3 linked regions of the Marinoscillum sp. 108 genome follow. The protein of the gene in region 1 binds, or shares a complex with, the protein of each later gene. Links are inferred from orthologs where the notes say so. Each region holds a gene or a part of one and is shown in the gene's direction. Other genes may lie near its edges.

Region 1 (6,467 bases):
AAGGGATGGTGGTAGGCTGGTTGCCAGGTTAGATATGAAAAAAATTCTTTTCTTTTTTGCTTTCACTGCTGCCTGCCAGCTTCATGCCCAGCTACAGCCCTGTGCTACTGTAGTTACCCAGCGACAGCTTGAGCTGCTCAGGGATTTTCATCCGGATGTGAGGTCGGGCGGCCGAATGGCCGATGTGCCTGTGCAAAATGTAGCCATTTCTGCCCACCTGATCAGAAGGACAGACGGTACAGGAGGCATGACCGAACAGGAACTCAATGATGCTATGGACGTGCTGAATGACTATTATAGTCACGCTAATCTGGCATTTTTTTTAGCTGGAATCACCGAGATTCATAATTCCGAATATTTCGATTTCAATACAGATGATGAAGTGGCTATGGGTGCAAAGTACGATGTGGCCAAAACCATCAATATCTATTTTGCCAACTCGGTAGGAGATAGTCAGGGTGGTAGCTATTGCGGATATGCCTATTTCCCCGGTGGGCCAGACCGTGTACTTATGGACAATAGTTGTGCAGTCAATGGGAGTACACTCCCGCATGAAATAGGCCATTATTTTACCCTGTATCATACCCATGGCAGTTCCAATAGCCAACTTACCGATGAGCTGGTGGCACGCGTCAACTGTGAGACTGCCGGAGACGAGCTTTGTGATACACCCGCAGATCCTCAGTTGGGCGGATCCAATGTGAATGCGAGTTGTACCTATACCGGCACGAGCGTGGACGCCAATAACGATCTTTTCACGCCGGATCCCAGAAATATCATGTCTTACTCCCTCAAGTTTTGTCGGGATGTCTTTACGGATGGGCAGTATTCAAGGATGGATCAGGCCTATGATGCCTATCGATCTTACTTGTATAAGAAAATTGTTTCCGCAGACTTCACTCAAAATCTCTCGGAAGCTTGCGCCGGCACATCCATCACTTTTTACGACCGGTCACTCAATGCGACCAGCTGGAGTTGGTATTTTGAAGGAGGGATTCCGGAAACCTCCACGGCTCAAAACCCAGAGGTACTTTACGAAACCGGAGGGGTATTTGACGTACAGCTTATTGTGTCTGGTACAGGGGGAAATAAGGACACACTTCTCATGGAAGATCAGGTGTTGGTGGCCGCTGTTCCTCAGACTATATTGATCTCTAAGGTGGCCAGATTTGAAGGCTCCGGAATTGACCTGGAAGTGATCAATGAAGACGGACAGAAGACCTTTGAACAGATTTCGGGGATTTCGTCAGAGGGCCAAAAGAGTGTTTTTGTGAATTTCTATGAATATGGAGCAGTGGGAGCAGAGGATTATCTGGTTTTGCCGCTGGTTGATAATTCCTTCTCCCGGGATTATCGCCTTACTTTCGACTATGCCTATACCTATTATGATGATACTTATTTCGACCGCATGGCTGTTTTGTATCGGGGTAGCTGTGAGGCCGACTGGGTGAGTCTGTGGGATAAATCGGGCGTCGGACTGGCTACCAAGCCTGCACAGACAGGTTCCTTTTCGCCCACCTCAGGGCAATGGAAGTCCGTATCGCTGGAGTTTACTGTGCCCGAAAATCTGGAAGGTACGGAGGTAGCATTTAGAACGACCAACGGGTACGGAAATAACCTTTATATCGATAATATTCGACTTGAGGCCTTTGTGAAAATGGAAGCCACGCCATACACCTGCCCCAATACCAATGACGGTATGATAACCGTCCAAACCAGTGGTACTCAGAATTATACCTTTAGCCTGGATGGTGAGACGTTTGTGTCTGATGGTGAGTTTGGCGACCTGGCAGCGGGTGCATATACGGTCACTGTCAAAGATGAATTAGACAGGGCTTACAGTGAGTCACTGACTATTGAGAGCAGGGTGCTAAATAAAAGTGTGCAACCTACTTCCTGTCATGCTGCTGCTGATGGTTCAGCCACCTTTACAGTTTCGGGCGGAGGTGCCTACCAGTTTAGTGTGGATGGCCAGTCGTTATCTGGCAACAATGCTTCGGGCTTATCCGCAGGGATACATACGGTTTCGCTGGAGGGCACAGATAATGAATGTATTCTGACAGAAGACTTTGAAGTCCTCTCCCCAGAGCCGCTTGCTGTAGAGGTAGTGGTCACTGACGCTAACTGTTTTGGAGGCGAAGGAACCGTAGATGCAGAGGCCTCGGGTGGGAGTGGAGCGCTCAGTTATCAGATAGACGAAATGGGGTTCACCAATACCTCCACCTTTTCTCTTGGCTCGGGTGATCACCTTCTGACGATCAAAGATGAAAATGAATGCGAGTTGCAATACTTCTTGACGATTGATCAGCCGGACTCGCTGTACTTCACCTATGAGACTACTGGGTTTTTGTGTGCCAAAAATTCCTCAGGTCAGCTGACTATGACAGGAGCTGGCGGGTCAGGGGCTTATACGTTTTGGGCAGGCGAAGAGCAGTTGTCCGGTGAGGTCCTGGAGAAGGATGAAGCTGGTAGCTACGAGGTGAGGGTGTTTGATGGCAATGGCTGTGAGTTTTCTCAGGAAATCACAGTAGGCTATCAATATGAGCTTCCGGAAAAGCCTGTGATCAATTTAGTGGATGGTCACCTGCAAATTGCAGAGACAGATGCAGACATTTGCTGGTACCTCGATGGTGAGCTTATGGCAGGAGAAACCGGCCCCTCTGTGGTGTATGGAGCCGGTACTTATGAGGTAGCGCTCACGGTAGGTGACGCAGGCTGTTCCGTTTGGTCAGATCCGTTTGTGGTCCTGGGCCTAACCGAATGGCCTGAGATTATGATTGTACCAAATCCTGTTATGGATCAGTTCAGCATCAAAATTCCTAATGATTTAAAGGGTGGGTTTAGATCGGTAATGGTCTACGATATGAGCGGTCAGCTTATTTTGAGTAGCCATAAAATGGAAATCCATAACGAGTGGCCCGCCGGGATTTACCTTTTGGAAATCAAAGGAGAATCCTTTCACCTCATACGCAGGATCATCAAAAAGTAGTCTACGGTTTCAATGATTTGAGAATGACTGAAACGATTTCATCCGGATGCTGATCAATGCTGACCTTCAGTGCATCGTCAGGTACTTCGAGGGTCTCAAATTGACTGTCAAGGAGGTTTTCTTTCATGTAATGGCCTGCACGCTTTTTAAGTCTTTCAAAGATCAGTTCCTTGCTACCATCCAGATAAATCCAGGAATAGGCGTGGTTGGGATCCAGAATGAAACGATAGCTGGCCTTCAGGGCTGAGCAAGCCAGCACCACGCCAGGAGTAGATATGAGTTGCTCTTTCAGTGTCTGAAGCCAAGGGAGTCTGTCATCGTCATTGAGAGGTATGCCACTGGCCATTTTGGTTTTGTTCTCTTCCGGATGGAAATCATCTGCATCCAGAAAAGTCTTACCGAGTCGATCAGCGACCATGTGGCCGATGGTCGTCTTGCCGCTGCCGGATACTCCCATGATGATAATTGGGTGCGCCATAATATGCGGAAGTTACCAAAAAGGACAATAAAAAAGCCAGCGCAAACGCTGGCTCTCATGACTAAATTGGAGAAATCTTTTATTTAATAGCTTAAAAGGACTTTTTTAGTGTACATCCCCACAATTTGCTCATCTTCCTTGAGTTGGCCCAATAAGTCTTCAAACTCCGCAGTTTGTTGGTTTCTGATGAAGATGGCTATGTCCAGAATTTGTTGAAACTCGGCAATGGCCATCTCCTCTTTGATATATCCTTTCTTGATTCCTTTTTTGTAGTAGCGCTCCAGTTTCTTCACCGAATTATAGATAGCAGGCTTATCTATATAGGTTTTTGGTGTAGGGTTGGTCGAAGATTCTTCTTCTACCCAGGTGTATCGCTCACGGAGCAAGTAAAGTTTCTTAGCTACTTCCTCTCCCATGAAGTGACCCCTGATGAATGCCAAATCAATGGCAGAATCATCCAGTTTATCTTCCATGGCTCTGAAGTGAAACATCTCTTCATCTCCTGACTGGGCCAGTAGTGCAGTACTTGCAGTAACGGCCAAAAAAAACATTAATATCCTCTTCATATTTTTGCTGTTTTATGGTTCTGTAAATTCCAGTTTTTATATAACAACAGAACAAAATTAATCATTAAAATCAGAATATTATATTTTAAAAGGAAGATATCGCATAATTTTATTTCTTTTTTTAATTCTTGCAAAGATTGAGGAACATCCATATTTCATATTAATGATTTTCCAATGAGAGGTGTCCTTTGATGAGAAATAGGCAAACTTTTCTGCTTGTCAGTGTCTTCGTTTAACTTAGCCGCTAACATTTTTAGAAAGACCGATGTTTTAGGGCTAATGATCACTTTTTTATTCTTTTTGCCGTTTTTATTGGGGTTTGTCGTGGTGGGCGTGTACGGTGAGCGCAAGATCGCTGCGTTCGTACAAAACCGCCTCGGTCCGATGGAGGTGGGCCCAAAGGGCTTGTTTCAAACAGTAGCTGATCTGTTGAAAATGTTGCAGAAGGAAGACATTCGGCCAAAGGCAGCTGACAAAGCATTATTTCTTTTCGCGCCCATCCTCATATTTGCTTCTATTTTTGGAGGTTTTGCGGCACTCCCTTTGACTACTGAGGCCTTTCCTCCCGCCTTTTCGGTAGGGGTGTTTTACCTTCTGGCTATCGTTTCCATAGATGTTCTGGGGATTTTGATGGCTGGCTGGGGTTCTAATAATAAGTATTCCCTATACGGCGCCATGCGCTCAGCAGCACAGATTGTTTCCTATGAGATACCACTCGGACTGTCGGTGCTGGCTGTGGTGATGTATGCGCAGACCATGGACCTCCAAAGCATTACACAGCAGCAGGGTATTTTGGGAGAAGCTCCGCGTTACTTCCTGGGCATATCATCTTTGGAGGTGACCGGTATTGGTGGCTTTCTTAGCTGGAACGTCTTCACCATGCCTTTTATGTGGGTAGTGTTTTTGATCTTTTTCATTTCAGGATTAGCGGAGTCCAATAGGGTGCCTTTTGACCTGCCGGAGGCAGAGTCTGAGCTGATCGGGGGCTATCACACTGAGTATAGTGGCTTTCGCTGGGGTATATTCATGCTATCCGAATATGCCATGATGCTATTGGTATCTTTTCTGGCGGCCATTCTTTTTTTTGGTGGCTGGAACACACCTTTGCCCAATATGGGTGTCCTAAAGCTGGCCGACTGGACTACAGGCCCTGTATGGGGTGCATTTTGGCTGGTAAGTAAGGGTACTTTCTTCATTTTTCTGCAGATGATGATTCGATGGACTTATCCCAGACTAAGGGTAGATCAGTTGATGTCATTATCTTGGAAATATTTAACTCCGGCAGCTATTCTGTTGTTGTTTGTGGTTGGCATTTGGAAACTGTGGATGTTATGAGTGGATACTTTAAAAATATCAAAGAGGCATTTAGCACCATGAGTGAGGGCTTAAAGCTCACTTTTGGCTATTTGGCGGATGCCAGAAAATCAAGAACCCCCATAGGGGTAGCCGATGAAAAGTATTTTGATGCGGACAAAGGGATCGTGACACTGGAGTATCCTTATGAGTCTTTACCTGTGCCCGACAATGCCCGCTATCGGCTGCATAATGAGATCGATGACTGTATTGTATGTGATAAGTGTGCCAAAGTATGCCCGGTAGATTGTATCGAGATAGACCCCATATTGGCTCCTGAGACTTTTGGGATGACCTCAGATGGTACACCCAAACGGATTCACGCCGCGAAATTTGACATAGACATGTCCAAATGCTGCTTTTGCGGCCTATGCACGACTGTATGTCCTACGGAGTGTCTCACCATGACCAAGGTTTATGATTTCAGTGAGTTTGATGTGAATGATCATGTGTACTCATTTGCTGAGATGAGTCTGGCGGAGATCGCGCAGAAGCGAAAAGAACTGGCAGAGTTTGAGGAGAAAAAGGCGGCAGCCAAGGCTGCTGCGAAAGGGGACTCTGAGCGTGAGCCTGTGAAAGCCAAAGCTGTGATGCGCCCTAAACCTATGGCACCTAAACCAGCTGGCGCAAAGCCGGTCATGAAGCCAAAACCTGCCGCTAATGAGGAGCAGTCCACTAAGCCAGCGGAGACAGAAAAGCCTCGGCCGGTCATGAAAAAACCTGCGATGAAGCCAGTATTGAAACCCAAAGCCGCCGGTGGCGAGACTGACAAGCCAGAGAACAAGCCCAAGTTTAAGCCCAGGCCGATGATTCCTAAGAAACCAAAAGATGACGATGGGGATAAGTGATGTATTTACAGCGTTTTTCGGACTAATGATTGTAGTGCCCGTCCTGTACCTCCTGTTTACCAAAAACATCATTCGGGCGGCGTTTGCTTTCGTGATTTCATTGTTGGGACTGGCGGCTACTTATGTGCTGCTTCATGCGGAATTGATGGCGGTGGTGCAGATCATGATTTATGCCGGGGGGGTCATTGTACTGCTTATTTTCGGAATTATGCTCACCAAGCGAGTAAGTGATG
Region 2 (6,495 bases), on another replicon or contig:
GTGTATGTACCAGGGTGTCCTCCCAGACCAGAGGCGTTGATCGGAGGCTTTATGAAACTTCAGGAGAAGATCAGAGGGGAGTCTCTGATGAAGCCGGAAGCTTTGAAAAAATTAATGGAGAAGAGGAAGAAAGCTACTGTATCATGACCTTTCAAGAACTCAAACAACTTGTAACCGACCAGTTTCCTGAGGCCATGCTTGGTGAGGATTTGAATGCCACGCCGCAGGCCTTGCTGGTGGCACCAGAAGCCATTCATGCAGTTTGTACCTGGCTGCATGCTGGAGAGAAGACTTATTTTGATTCGCTTTCGTGCCTCACCGGACTTGACAATGGCCCTGAAGCTGGCACCATGGAGGTAATTTACAACCTGTACAGCATCCCGTATGATCTGCATCTGATGCTAAAGGTTTCTTTGGAGAGAGCTAATCCTCATATTGATACCGTATCAGATATTTGGAAAACGGCCAACTGGCACGAGCGGGAGGCCTATGACCTTTTGGGTATTCATTTTAATAATCACCCAGATTTGAGGAGAATTCTCTTACCCAAGGACTGGGAAGGCCACCCCTTGAGGAAGGATTATGAGGAACAGGAGAAGTACCATGGCATGACAGTGAAATACGACAGGAAGGAAGCGCCTAACTAGACCCTCGAAAGTAAAATAAATCACGGTTTATCATCATCATTCCAACACTCACTTGAACATTCAATACACATACCACCCGGATCATCTGAAAAACTCAGAACCGTCAGTTTACACAGCGGAGAGTCTGAAAAAAGAGGAAATGCTGATCAATCTGGGACCGCAGCACCCCTCCACTCATGGGGTGCTCAGGCTGGAGGTAATCACCGATGGTGAAATGGTGAAGGATGTGGTGCCTCACCCTGGCTACCTGCATAGATGTTTTGAAAAGCATGCTGAGTCAGTTCCCTTTAATCAGGTGATTCCCTATGTGGATCGATTGGACTATGTGGCAGCCATGAACTCAGAACATGCCTACGCCATGGGTATAGAGCGTATGCTTGGCATCTCTGAGAGAATCCCCAAACGGGTGGAATACATCAGGGTGTTGGTAGCAGAGTTAAACAGGCTTGCTTCCCATTTTGTGGCCATTGGCACCTATGGCATGGATATCGGGGCATTTACCCCTTTCCTCTGGATGATGCGCGATCGTGAGCATATTCTCAGACTTTTAGAATGGGCTTCTGGTGCCCGAATGCTCTATAATTATGTATGGATAGGTGGGTTGTTTTATGACTTGCCTGTGGGCTTCGAAGAGCGCTGCGTGAGCTTTTCAAAATACTTGAAGCCCAAACTCCGAGACCTGGAAAAGCTTTTGATCTCCAATAAGATCTTCATAGATCGTACTGCCCATGTTGGGACCCTCCCGCTTGACCTGGCCATCAACTATGGGGTGACAGGCCCAATGCTGCGTGGATCCGGCCTTAAGTTTGACCTCAGGCGGGTGGATGGATACAGTGTGTATCCCGAACTGGACTTTGAAATACCCATCGGTGAAGGACACGTGGGAGAGGTAGGTGATTGCTGGGATCGCAATTGGGTCCGCTTTCGCGAATGCGAGGAATCCCTAAAAATTATTGACCAATGTCTGACTCAATTGACCTCAGATCATAAACGCACCCGGGAGTTTGATCCACGTGAGATGGTGCCGAAGAAGATCAGGCCGAAGGCTCAGGATTTTTACATTCGTGCAGAAAATCCAAAGGGCGAGTTGGGTTTCTTTTTCCGGACTGACGGACGAAGTGACCAGGCTTTACGTTGCAAGGCGCGCTCCTGCTGCTTCACGAACCTGTCTGTGCTTCCTGAGATCAGCCGGGGTTATATGCTCGCAGACCTTATTGCCATTGTTGGCTCCCTTGATTTTGTCATGGGGGAGGTAGATAGATAATATTTTTCAGAGCTTGCAGCGTTTTTGATACAGCTTCAGTCTTAGTACCAAACCCATGTTACTATGATCTGGAAAAATCAAACATTTCAAATACTGATTGTTGGCATTTTGCTGACTTCATGCGATGCTTTTCAAGAGGATGTAGCTCCAAAAGGAGAGGATGAACTGGTGCTGACGGAAGGTATTTCTGCGTTACCCAACACCCCAGTTTTTATTGATCTGAAGAAGACCATCCGGTCCTCTGAGGCTGTCAGGTTTAGTATTGGCGCGGCGCCCAACAAAGGGAGCGCCACTATTTCGGACCAGGCGATTTTACAGTATGTTCCTAACAACGACTTCACCCATGGGCAGGATGTGGTGTCTATTCAACTTCTTAATGGAGTGGGGCAGCTTATTGATACTGACAGTTTACTGATCACCATGGCTACTTCTGCGGATAGTCTGCCATGCTTCAATGGTGCATTGAGTGATTACTATTCTGTATCCAAAAATACATCATTGATTATCTATCCGATCGCCAACGATGGATATTGTGTGGAGAGCACTTCCGGGGCGGTGATTGATTTTATGGAAGAGCCAGCTCACGGTTCGCTGAGTCAGGTGGAGTTATTTACCTATCGGTACACTCCTGAGGCTGATTTTGTGGGCCGGGAGCAATTTATGTATGAACTCACCCTCATAGATAATGAAGGAGCAACGTTTTATTCCATCGGGCAAGTGAATATTGAGGTGACTGAGACTTCTTTTGGTTGTGATACCATGGTCTACCCGCTTACCTATGAGATGCCCGATTCCCTTAGTTATTTGGATGTATTGCCTTTTGCGCCCAGTCCGGTTTGTGAAGTCTTCACCTGGACTGTCCATTTGAAGAGCGTGACATCCGGGAGTGCCGAAGTACTTAATAGTGGCCTCATAAGGTATTACCCGGGAACTGATTCCATTGATGTGATAGACTATAGCATCTCATTTGGAGATCAGACTTTTCATAACCAAATCACCATCATCATCGAAGGCAGAACCGATGATCAATGCCTTGAAGCCATTTATGACGAATATCAGCTTTCGATCACAAAGGATTCACTAGGTACCCGGGACCATCCGTATATCCTGAATGTAGCTGAAAATGACATTACGTGCTCAACAGACTATACCCTTCAGATTGTGATAGAGCCGGAGATAGGGGTCAGTTCCGTCAATGCCGAGCAAATGATTGAGTACTATGTGGAGAATTTCGAATCGGATAGTACGGAAACAGCTTTTCTCTACCAAATATGTGCCGGAGGCGCCTGTGATACGGCACACGTTTCTCTGATGTTGGAGTTTTGATTTAGACATCTCAAATAAAGAAAACGACCCGACATGGTTTCATGTCGGGTTGTGTCGGTTATCAAGTGAGTCAGTTGATCCAGGAAATATTGAAAGGAGACCGTCGGGCCCAGGGACGATTTTATGATGAGTTCAGTCCATTGGTGATGGGTATTTGCATGCGATATATGAAAAGTCATGAAGCAGCATCAGATGTATTTCAGGAGGCCTTTATAAAAATATTCAACAACCTAGGTCAGGTAAAGAACATGCAGGCCGTAGCGGGATGGATTAAGAAGATCACTGTGAATACGGCCCTGGATCATCTCCGAGTGATTAGGTATGATCATGATGTCGGTTCGGAAGGAAATGAACTCAGTGACCAGTTTTATAGCGACCTGATCGACAAGCTGTCTACGGAGGTCATTTTGCAGGCAGTCAATAATCTGGCTGAGGGTTACCGGGTGATTTTCAATATGAGCGTTATTGATGGATTTAGCCACAAGGAAATTGCCAATGAACTGGGTATTTCGGAGAGCACCAGCAGGTCGCAGCTCACGCATGCCAGGCATGTGTTGAAAAGATATTTGAATGAGCTAGGAATTACACGCTATGAACAAGTCATTTGAAGATAAAATAAGAGATCGATTGAGCGAATACCGCGTTGATCCACCGGCAGGTTTTCGTGATGCTATTCTTAATGCTCCGGGACCTGGTGAGGCCTGGCTTGTTCGTTTTTTTCATGCGTTTGGAGCGGTGCTTATGCTGATTTCCCTATTCATGGTGGGGTATATCCCCATGAGGGAGCAGGCAGATTTGGGTTTGGGTGATGAGGGCAGGCTGAACAGCCAAGAGGTAGTTGACTTCTCTGGAGATTCATTTTCTCATCCGACAATAGCCATGAATGATGAGGAAGCAACTCCAATGAAAACTTCGCCCAGGGCTCTGGAATCAAAGGAAGAATTAATTACGCCACTGCCCCATGCTGAGATGAGGGATGAGGAGCGATATGATGCCCCTCACAGAGCTGTGTTTGATCCCTGGGATTTGGAGAAATTAGCGGGAGAGGAAGCCATGGAACCTGCCTATCCGACATTGGCAGGTGGGGTGGAGACAAATGAGATTATTTTTAAGAGAACCAGACGAGCCTACACGCTATACCTTGAAGGGGGGGCTTTCTTTTTATACAACAGGATCAGGCCAAACCTCGATGACGACATTTATGTGAGTGATTATGATGCCCCTTTCGGGCTGTCAGCTTCGCGGGTTGGCCTTTCCGTGCATTGGGGACTGCAGCGGACATGGTCCGAGCATTTTAGTACCAGACTTGGTTTGGGATTTAATCATTACAATCAGGATTTCTCCTTCAACGTTCGTGGTACAACACCCCAAACGGTGGTAGTGGAATCGGATTTTGTTACTCCGATTTATGAGATCAGTACAGTTCAGATTAAAAAGCGAGTGTCTACAGTGGGGGTGAAAATCCAAAATACCTGGTCTTTCCCATCACGTTACAATTCTTTGTTTGCCTCTGTTGAATACCAAAGAATGATCAGCTCACTACCAACCTTTGAATATGAAGGGACCAGACACACGCTGGTTGACCCCAACCAATATTTTTTAGAACTGGGATTGAGAAAGTTACTTTTCGAGGGAAACCGCGGCCTCATTCATGTGACGCCTGCTTTCAAATATTCGGTGACTAAATTTAGAGAGATGGACATTATATCCGTCAAGCCTTTTAGTGTGGGGGTTTCTGTATCGTATGGCTTGAAGTAAGGGCTTTTCTTGTGTAGCTTAGTCTGCTATGATACCCATCCTCACTGCTCAGCAAATACGTGATGCCGACCAATACACCATTGGGCATGAGCCAATCACTTCCATTAACCTTATGGAACGTGCTTCCAGAGCATTTGTAAGAAAATTTTCTACGCTGGTGCCAGGGGGTAGCCGGATTATGATATTCTGTGGTACTGGCAACAACGGAGGAGATGGTCTGGTCATTGCACGGGTGCTGATCCAGCAGGCACATGATGTCAGCATTTTTGTTGTTGGTTCCGTTGAAAGAGCCACAGAAGATTTTAAGGTCAATTTCGAAAGACTTTCAGTTCTCACAGGGATTCATCAGGTTGTGAATGAAGATCAAATTCCCAGTATCCCGGATAATGCTGTGGTGATAGACGGACTGTTTGGCAGTGGTCTTTCCCGGCCTGTGAGTGGTCTGTTTGCCAATGTGATTGATCAAATAAATAAATCAGGTGCTGAGGTATACGCTATTGACATCTCGTCCGGCCTTTATCCTGACCAGCCACTGGGTGAGGGAGCGGTAGTGGAGGCTACACATACCATTTCTTTTCAGACTCCCAAATTGATTTTTTTCCTTCCGGAAATGCGCAAGTACGTAGGGCAGTGGCATGTGGTGGATATTGGACTGGATGAGCCTTTCATACAGAGTTGCGAGACTGATGCTTTTTTTACCCAGGCCCGGGATATTGCGCTGCCCTCACGATCCACGTTTGACCACAAGGGAAGTGCTGGCAGATTGCTGCTGATTGCAGGTAGTAAGGGCAAGATGGGTGCGGCCACTTTGAGTGCCAGGGCAGCCATGCGTAGCGGATGCGGGTTGCTGTATATACACACGCCTTGCTGCGGGTTAAATATTCTTCAGGTGAATGTACCGGAGGCCATGGTGATTGAAGATGAGCATACTGAAGTAATCACGGAGGTCATGCCCGCCGACAATGTGGATGTGCTGGCAATGGGACCGGGTATCGGCACCAATTCGCTTACCCAAAAGGCGTTGGCTGATTTGATTCTTCATACCAGCGAACCCATGGTGTTGGATGCTGATGCACTTAATATCCTGGCACTCAACCCCGAGCTATTGAATGCATTGCCACCGGAAAGCATTCTTACACCGCATCCTGGAGAGTTTGCTCGTTTGGTAGGGGCCTGGAGGAGCGATTTTGAAAAATTGGAAAAACTCCGCTGGTTGGCGAAGACCTATCAACTAAATGTGGTGTTGAAGGGAGCTTATTCAGCGGTTTGCAGTTCTCGTGGGTACCTATATTTTAATCCCACCGGTAACCCGGGGATGGCTACTGCTGGCAGCGGCGATGTGCTCACGGGCATTGTGGCGGCTTTGCTGGCACAGGGGATGGCACCATTTGATGCGCTGAGGGCCGGAGTGTATCTCCATGGACAGGCCGGAGACGAAGCTGCCATTAACGTGGGGGAGATTTCATTAATGGCATCAGATTTGATAGAATATCTGCCTGC
Region 3 (6,482 bases), on another replicon or contig:
AAGAGCTCAAAGGGATTTTTGAAAAGCTGGAAATCAAGGATCAGCATGTTACCCTATCATGCGGGTCAGGTCTTACTGCTTGTATCCTTGCCTTAGGTGCACATGTCAGCGGTTATCAAAACCTATCTGTATATGATGGCTCCTGGAGTGAATGGGGTCAACCTTCGGATCTACCCGTGGTAACGGATTAAACATCACATATGCGCACGCCCTGAGCCAGGGAAGCAAACACATCTTCATTTTTAGGAATAAATTCCTGGGCCACATATCCGGTAAACCCTGTAGCCACTATGGCTTCCATGATGGCTTTATAATTGAGCTCCTGGGTTTCATCAATTTCATTTCGGCCGGGTACACCTCCGGTATGGTAGTGCGCGATGTAAGGATGATATTTCTGGATGGTAGCGATGATGTCACCCTCCATGATCTGCATGTGGTAGATGTCGTACAGGAGTTTGAAATTTTCCATGCCCAGTTTTTCGCAGAGCCCGGCACCCCATTCAGTATGGTCACATTGATAGTCAGGGTGATTCACTTTGGAGTTGAGGAGCTCCATGCAAATGGTAAGACCATATTCCTGGGCTTTTTTCACCACAGGCTCCAGACCTATGGCGCAGTTTTCCATGCCCAGATCATCCGGCATTCCATTTCTGTTACCAGAGAAACAAATGATATTTTTCAGGCCTGCATCCGCCACCTTTGGGATCAGATCAAAATAGTCCTTTTTCAACTGCTCGTGCAGTTTGGGGTCATTGAAGCCGTCTGTCAGGCTCAGAGGCACACAGTTGGCCATGGCGCAGGTCAGCCCATATTTTTGCACGATCGGCCATTCATCCGGGTTGAGTAGTTCTATCGAAGAGATCCCAATTTCTTTGGCTGCTTCACAGAGTTCTTCCAGGGTATTTTTTCCATATGGCCAGCGACATACCGAATGATTGATTTTTCCCTTCATTTCTTTAATGCTTTGTGAATGACCAAACTCCGGAAATCCGATGAATCCAAGAGCTGATAATCCGGCCATGTTTTTGAGTGCTTTTTTTCTGGAGATCTTCATGTGTTCAATGAGGGTATGTTATGTCTTTATTTTGACTATAGCGCCAAAAGAAAACGTTTTCATTAAAAATACATCAAAAAGCCGCCTAAGATTTGGCTTCAGATTGATTAGTTTCGATTGTTCACAAATTAAGATCAATGAATTTTAATAATAAAGCAAAAGCGGAAAACACCTACGATGCGATAGTGGTAGGTACAGGCATCAGTGGAGGCTGGGCCGCTAAAGAATTAACCGAAAAGGGTCTGAAAACCCTGGTACTGGAGCGGGGACGAGATGTGAAGCATATCAAAGATTACCCCACCATGAATCTGAACCCCTGGGAGCTGCCTCATGACGATCAGGTTTCTGCGGAGGAGAAAAAAGATTATGATGTTCAGCTGAGAACTGGATATACCATCAAAGAATCTACCAAGCACTGGTGGGTAAAAGATACAGAGCATCCCTACACTGAGGTCAAGCGATTTGACTGGATTCGTGGTTATCATGTGGGAGGCAGGTCTCTTCTTTGGGGGCGTCAGTCCTACAGGTTGAGCGAAATGGATTTTGAGGCGAATGCGAAAGAAGGAATAGCTGTAGACTGGCCGATCCGATACAAAGACGTGGCACCCTGGTATGATCATGTTGAAACACATATAGGGGTAAGTGGTCGGAATGAAGGAGTACCACAGTTGCCAGACGGTAAATTTTTACCTCCCATGGAGTTCAACTGTCTGGAAGAGCATGTGCGTGATAGCATTTCAAAAAACTTTGAAGACCGCCTGCTGACGATTGGAAGGGTGGCCAATATCACTCAAAATCACAATGGCCGGGCGCATTGCCACTATAGAAACCTGTGCATGAGAGGATGTCCCTTCGGAGGTTACTTCAGTAGCCAATCCAGTACACTTCCGGCTGCAATGGCCACCGGAAACATGACCTTGCGGCCACAATCAATCGTGATGGAGGTGCTTTATGATCCTGAAACCCGTAAGGCTTCGGGTGTGCGTGTGAAGGACGCGGAAACGGGAGAGGTGCAGGAATATTACGCGAAGATCGTTTTTCTCAATGCATCAGCGTTGGGATCTACTTACATACTGATGAACTCCAAAAGTGAGTACTTCCCCGAAGGAATGGGGAATCAATCGGGCGAGTTGGGTCACAACCTGATGGACCATCACTTCAAAGCAGGAGCTGAAGGTGAGTTTGATGGCTTTGAGGATATGTATTACTCAGGACGAAGACCAAACGGTATTTATGTCCCCAGATTTAGGAATATCAATGAAAAACATCCTGATTTTATCAGAGGCTATGGCTACCAGGGTGGTGCCAGCCGTGAGTCATGGAGGTCATCTATTGCCGAGTTGGGGATAGGTGAGGAGTTGAAAGATGATATTCAGACCCCAGGAAAATGGAGAATGGGACTGATGGGCTTTGGTGAAATGCTCCCTTACCATGAGAATAAAGTGACCCTGAATCCAGACAAGCTGGATAAGCATGGCATGCCCACTTTCATTTTCGACTGTGAGTTTAAGGACAATGAACTAGCGATGCGAAAAGACATGCAGTCTTCGGCTGCCGAGATGTTGGAAAAGGCGGGGCTGAAGAATGTCAGTACTTATGATAACATAGGAGGGCCGGGACTGGGTATCCACGAGATGGGCACCGCGCGTATGGGCAGAGATCCGAAAACTTCCGTATTGAATAAGTGGAATCAGGTGCATGAAGTGAAAAACGTGTTTGTGACCGATGGAGCTTGCATGACGTCCTCTGCTTGTCAGAACCCATCGCTTACCTATATGGCTCTCACGGCCAGGGCAGCAGATTTTGCAGTAAATGAATTGAAGAAAGGAAACCTCTGATCATGGAAAATATCAAACGAAGAGAAGCACTGAAACGTACCGCCTGGATAATGGGAGGGGTATTGAGTGCCCCCACTGTTGCGGGAATTTTGAATGGTTGTACGCCCAAGCCAGAGCTTACCTGGACACCTACATTTTTCTCGGAGGATCAGGCAAGATTGGTGATGCAGATAGCTGAGGGAATTTTGCCGGAGACGGATACCCCAGGAGCCAAGTCACTCGGCGTGCCGGGGTTCATTGAGGAAATGGTGAGCGTAGTATATGACCAGGGAGCCCGTGAGGCTTTCATCAAAGGACTCGAGCAGTTTGAAGCGGATTGTGACTCACAGATGGGGGATTCTTTTATTGCACTTGCTCCCGAAAAACAGACCGAATTCCTTCAAAAACAAAATTCAGAGCTCAAAAATTGGGAGAACGGGCGTCCATTCTTCTGGACCATTAAGGAGTTAACCATAGTGGGGTACTACACCACAGAATATGGGGCTACCGAGGCATTGCAGTATCAGGCCATTCCTGTGGAGTATCATGGCTGCTCCCCTTTGAGCGAGACTGGTAACGGTAAGGTCTGGGCTACCTAAGGAAGAATTGCCGACATGGGCACCCCGGTGCCTATGTTTTTTCATAGTTTTCATGAATGTCGCATCCCAGTTTCTCTGAGATCGGAGTTAATCGTTTCATGAGATTGGCGGGGTCCGGATCACTGATCAGAAAGTATTTGTCTCCTTCTACAAGTTTCAGAAAGGCCATGTACTCATTGAATTTGGAAGTTCTCACCTGACCTGACCATGAAGTCATCCGTTGAGCCTTTTTGGTTTCATTGACAAAGATTTTCTCAACTTCCTGAAAGGATTTGGTTTTCCCATTCTTGAAGCTAAGTACCCAGCTAAATTCGGAGATGGTTTTCTGCTCAGGGTCTATTTCCAGAATGTAATAGGCAGACCACATGGCAGGGATCAGAAATGAAATAGCTATGCAGATGACAATGGCCGGAAATTCTGAGAGTCGAAGCAAAGCAAAGGCCATCGAGCCGAGCACAATGAGGGTTCCGACCATTCTGAATTGCCAGGGTAAAATGCGGCCTTGATTAATACGTATTTTGTTCACGGCGTACAAATGTGAGATGATTGGCTAAGGTCATCAATTTTTTAAAATTTATTCAAAACTCTCCGATTACTCTGGCGTTGTGTAGATATGGTGAAAGATATTCCTCTATTTCCGTTGAATTTGGTGGTATTTCCGAGGGAGGAACTCAACCTTCATATTTTCGAACCCCGGTATAAGCAACTGATCAATGACTGCCTGCTTACAAAAACTACTTTTGGTATTCCCTCCTATGTGGAGACCCGAATAGAGTACGGTACCGAAGTAAAGATCGTGGAGGTATCTAAGTTGTATAAGGATGGGCGAATGGATATTAAGACCTCCGGGCTGAGAATTTTCAAAGTGCTTGATTTTCAAAATCCATGGGATACCAAGCAATACGCCGGCGGTCCTGTGGAGTTGGTTGAGTGTATTGACGATACCGACGCCTCCAAGGCCATCAGGATAGTAGAGCTGTGCCGGGAGCTTTTTGAGTGGTTGCATATGGAGGAGGAAATCGGTTTAGGTGAAACAGCGGTGATGTATGATGTCATCCACAAAATAGGGCTGAAGCCAGAGGAGGAGTACCAATTGCTGAAGATGAGCTCTGAAAGTGAGCGGCAATCTTATGTAATCAATCACCTGGAAAACCTGATACCGGCACTGGAGAGGGCAGAGAAGGCCAAAGAAAAAATCAGAATGAACGGACACTTCAAGCACTTCGACCCGTTAAAATTCTAATCATTGTGTAATTTTCAGGGATGTTAGAGATTTCAGGATTTGGAGTTGCTCTGTTATTTATTATCGGGGGTGTAGGGTTTATCATGACCACACTGCTGGTAGGAAAAGCATTGCGCCCTGTTCGCCCCAATGTGGAGAAGGAAACCACCTACGAATCGGGGGAGGACCCCGTGAAGTCTGCGTGGAGTATTTTCAACATACGATTTTACGTAGTTGCGCTTATTTTTCTCCTTTTCGAAACCGAGTTGGTTTTTTTGTTTCCCTGGGCTACGGTATTTGCAGATCCAGAGATGAATGCTGAGACTAGCGGTCTGTGGGGCATGTTTTCCCTCATAGAGACTTTCATTTTCATAGGAATTTTGTTTTTGGGTCTGATCTATGTGTGGGCCAATGGAATGCTCGATTGGGTGAAACCAAAATCAAAAGCGGTAGAATTCAAATCGAAAATACCACTCAAGGCCTATGCGCACATCAATCAAAAAGAATATAAAGTAAGGAAGCAGGATGGGACTACTTGATCAGCAGTTTGGACAGGGGGGGATTATCGTCACCAAGGCAGATGACCTGCTCAACTGGGCACGACTTTCCAGTATATGGCCGATGGGATTTGGCCTGGCCTGCTGCGCCATAGAAATGATGGGGGCCTATGCTTCGGGTTATGATATGGATCGTTTCGGGGTGTTGCCGCGTGCTTCACCACGGCAGTCGGATGTGATGGTGGTGGCCGGTACTGTCACTTTTAAAATGGCCGACCGGGTAAGGAGACTTTATGAGCAGATGGCGGAGCCTAGATATGTGATCTCCATGGGCAGCTGTTCCAACTGTGGCGGACCTTATTGGGAGCATGGTTACCATGTAGTGAAGGGTGTGGATAAAATCATTCCTGTGGATGTGTATGTACCAGGGTGTCCTCCCAGACCAGAGGCGTTGATCGGAGGCTTTATGAAACTTCAGGAGAAGATCAGAGGGGAGTCTCTGATGAAGCCGGAAGCTTTGAAAAAATTAATGGAGAAGAGGAAGAAAGCTACTGTATCATGACCTTTCAAGAACTCAAACAACTTGTAACCGACCAGTTTCCTGAGGCCATGCTTGGTGAGGATTTGAATGCCACGCCGCAGGCCTTGCTGGTGGCACCAGAAGCCATTCATGCAGTTTGTACCTGGCTGCATGCTGGAGAGAAGACTTATTTTGATTCGCTTTCGTGCCTCACCGGACTTGACAATGGCCCTGAAGCTGGCACCATGGAGGTAATTTACAACCTGTACAGCATCCCGTATGATCTGCATCTGATGCTAAAGGTTTCTTTGGAGAGAGCTAATCCTCATATTGATACCGTATCAGATATTTGGAAAACGGCCAACTGGCACGAGCGGGAGGCCTATGACCTTTTGGGTATTCATTTTAATAATCACCCAGATTTGAGGAGAATTCTCTTACCCAAGGACTGGGAAGGCCACCCCTTGAGGAAGGATTATGAGGAACAGGAGAAGTACCATGGCATGACAGTGAAATACGACAGGAAGGAAGCGCCTAACTAGACCCTCGAAAGTAAAATAAATCACGGTTTATCATCATCATTCCAACACTCACTTGAACATTCAATACACATACCACCCGGATCATCTGAAAAACTCAGAACCGTCAGTTTACACAGCGGAGAGTCTGAAAAAAGAGGAAATGCTGATCAATCTGGGACCGCAGCACCCCTCCACTCATGGGGTGCTCAGGCTGGAGGTAATCACCGATGGTGAAATGGTGAAGGATGTGGT

The links.
Region 2: the proteins of GV030_RS09965 (region 1) and GV030_RS15435 are in contact, whole or in part, in a cryo-EM structure (PDB 6ZJN), measured with the Thermus thermophilus proteins. The link is inferred for Marinoscillum sp. 108 from one-to-one orthologs. Residues at the interface, in WP_096411122.1 of Thermus thermophilus: Ala224, Glu225, Gln226, Glu227, Ala295, Trp297, Phe298, Arg299; in WP_223903221.1 of Thermus thermophilus: Pro35, Ser36, Asp139, Gly141, Ala142.
Region 3: the proteins of GV030_RS09965 (region 1) and GV030_RS15450 are in contact, whole or in part, in a cryo-EM structure (PDB 6KHJ), measured with the Thermosynechococcus vestitus proteins. The link is inferred for Marinoscillum sp. 108 from one-to-one orthologs. Residues at the interface, in WP_126985484.1 of Thermosynechococcus vestitus: Gln8, Lys26, Trp29, Leu30, Pro33, Met34, Met37, Leu38, Leu83, Ile84, Phe85, Lys86, Glu87, Asp88, Val89, Leu90, Pro91, Ala92, Thr100, Ala104, Val107, Ile108, Phe111, Leu112, Tyr114, Ile115, Ile125, Ser126, Leu128, Phe133; in WP_126986108.1 of Thermosynechococcus vestitus: Gly6, Tyr7, Glu8, Tyr9, Phe10, Gly12, Phe13, Leu14, Ile16, Cys17, Ser18, Pro21, Ala24, Leu25, Ala27, Ser28, Leu31, Arg32, Pro33, Ser35, Arg40, Leu41, Thr42, Thr43, Tyr44, Glu45, Ile51, Gly53, Ala54, Trp55.

The regions. Positions count from the first base shown.
Region 1 is NZ_LR734808.1:2,485,434-2,491,900, reverse strand. Bases 3,564-6,340 are described here. They hold GV030_RS09965 (complex I subunit 1 family protein), read left to right. Parts: upstream 3,564-4,312; coding sequence 4,313-5,368; downstream 5,369-6,340. Other genes in these bases: GV030_RS09955 (NADH-quinone oxidoreductase subunit J), read left to right, coding at 6,221-6,340; GV030_RS09960 (4Fe-4S binding protein), read left to right, coding at 5,365-6,234; GV030_RS09970 (hypothetical protein), read right to left, coding at 3,564-4,033. In the rest of the region: GV030_RS09985 (hypothetical protein), read left to right, coding at 1-32; GV030_RS09980 (T9SS type A sorting domain-containing protein), read left to right, coding at 35-2,989; GV030_RS09975 (gluconokinase), read right to left, coding at 2,991-3,467; more of GV030_RS09970, read right to left, coding at 3,551-3,563; more of GV030_RS09955, read left to right, coding at 6,341-6,467. UniProt on the Escherichia coli protein: NDH-1 shuttles electrons from NADH, via FMN and iron-sulfur (Fe-S) centers, to quinones in the respiratory chain. The immediate electron acceptor for the enzyme in this species is believed to be ubiquinone.
Region 2 is NZ_LR734811.1:32,180-38,674, reverse strand. Bases 1-2,805 are described here. They hold GV030_RS15435 (NADH-quinone oxidoreductase subunit D), read left to right. Parts: upstream 1-699; coding sequence 700-1,911; downstream 1,912-2,805. Other genes in these bases: GV030_RS15430 (hypothetical protein), read left to right, coding at 1,975-2,805; GV030_RS15440 (NADH-quinone oxidoreductase subunit C), read left to right, coding at 144-647; nuoB (NADH-quinone oxidoreductase subunit NuoB), read left to right, coding at 1-147. In the rest of the region: more of GV030_RS15430, read left to right, coding at 2,806-3,237; GV030_RS15425 (RNA polymerase sigma factor), read left to right, coding at 3,279-3,845; GV030_RS15420 (hypothetical protein), read left to right, coding at 3,829-4,995; GV030_RS15415 (NAD(P)H-hydrate dehydratase), read left to right, coding at 5,024-6,495.
Region 3 is NZ_LR734811.1:37,797-44,278, reverse strand. The notes cover bases 3,691-6,482. They hold GV030_RS15450 (NADH-quinone oxidoreductase subunit A), read left to right. Parts: upstream 3,691-4,733; coding sequence 4,734-5,231; downstream 5,232-6,482. Other genes in these bases: GV030_RS15435 (NADH-quinone oxidoreductase subunit D), read left to right, coding at 6,304-6,482; GV030_RS15440 (NADH-quinone oxidoreductase subunit C), read left to right, coding at 5,748-6,251; nuoB (NADH-quinone oxidoreductase subunit NuoB), read left to right, coding at 5,218-5,751; GV030_RS15455 (LON peptidase substrate-binding domain-containing protein), read left to right, coding at 4,084-4,713; GV030_RS15460 (hypothetical protein), read right to left, coding at 3,691-3,996. Also shown: GV030_RS15480 (sulfurtransferase), read left to right, coding at 1-191; GV030_RS15475 (hydroxypyruvate isomerase family protein), read right to left, coding at 188-1,054; GV030_RS15470 (GMC oxidoreductase), read left to right, coding at 1,192-2,892; GV030_RS15465 (gluconate 2-dehydrogenase subunit 3 family protein), read left to right, coding at 2,895-3,470; more of GV030_RS15460, read right to left, coding at 3,502-3,690. UniProt on the Escherichia coli protein: NDH-1 shuttles electrons from NADH, via FMN and iron-sulfur (Fe-S) centers, to quinones in the respiratory chain. The immediate electron acceptor for the enzyme in this species is believed to be ubiquinone.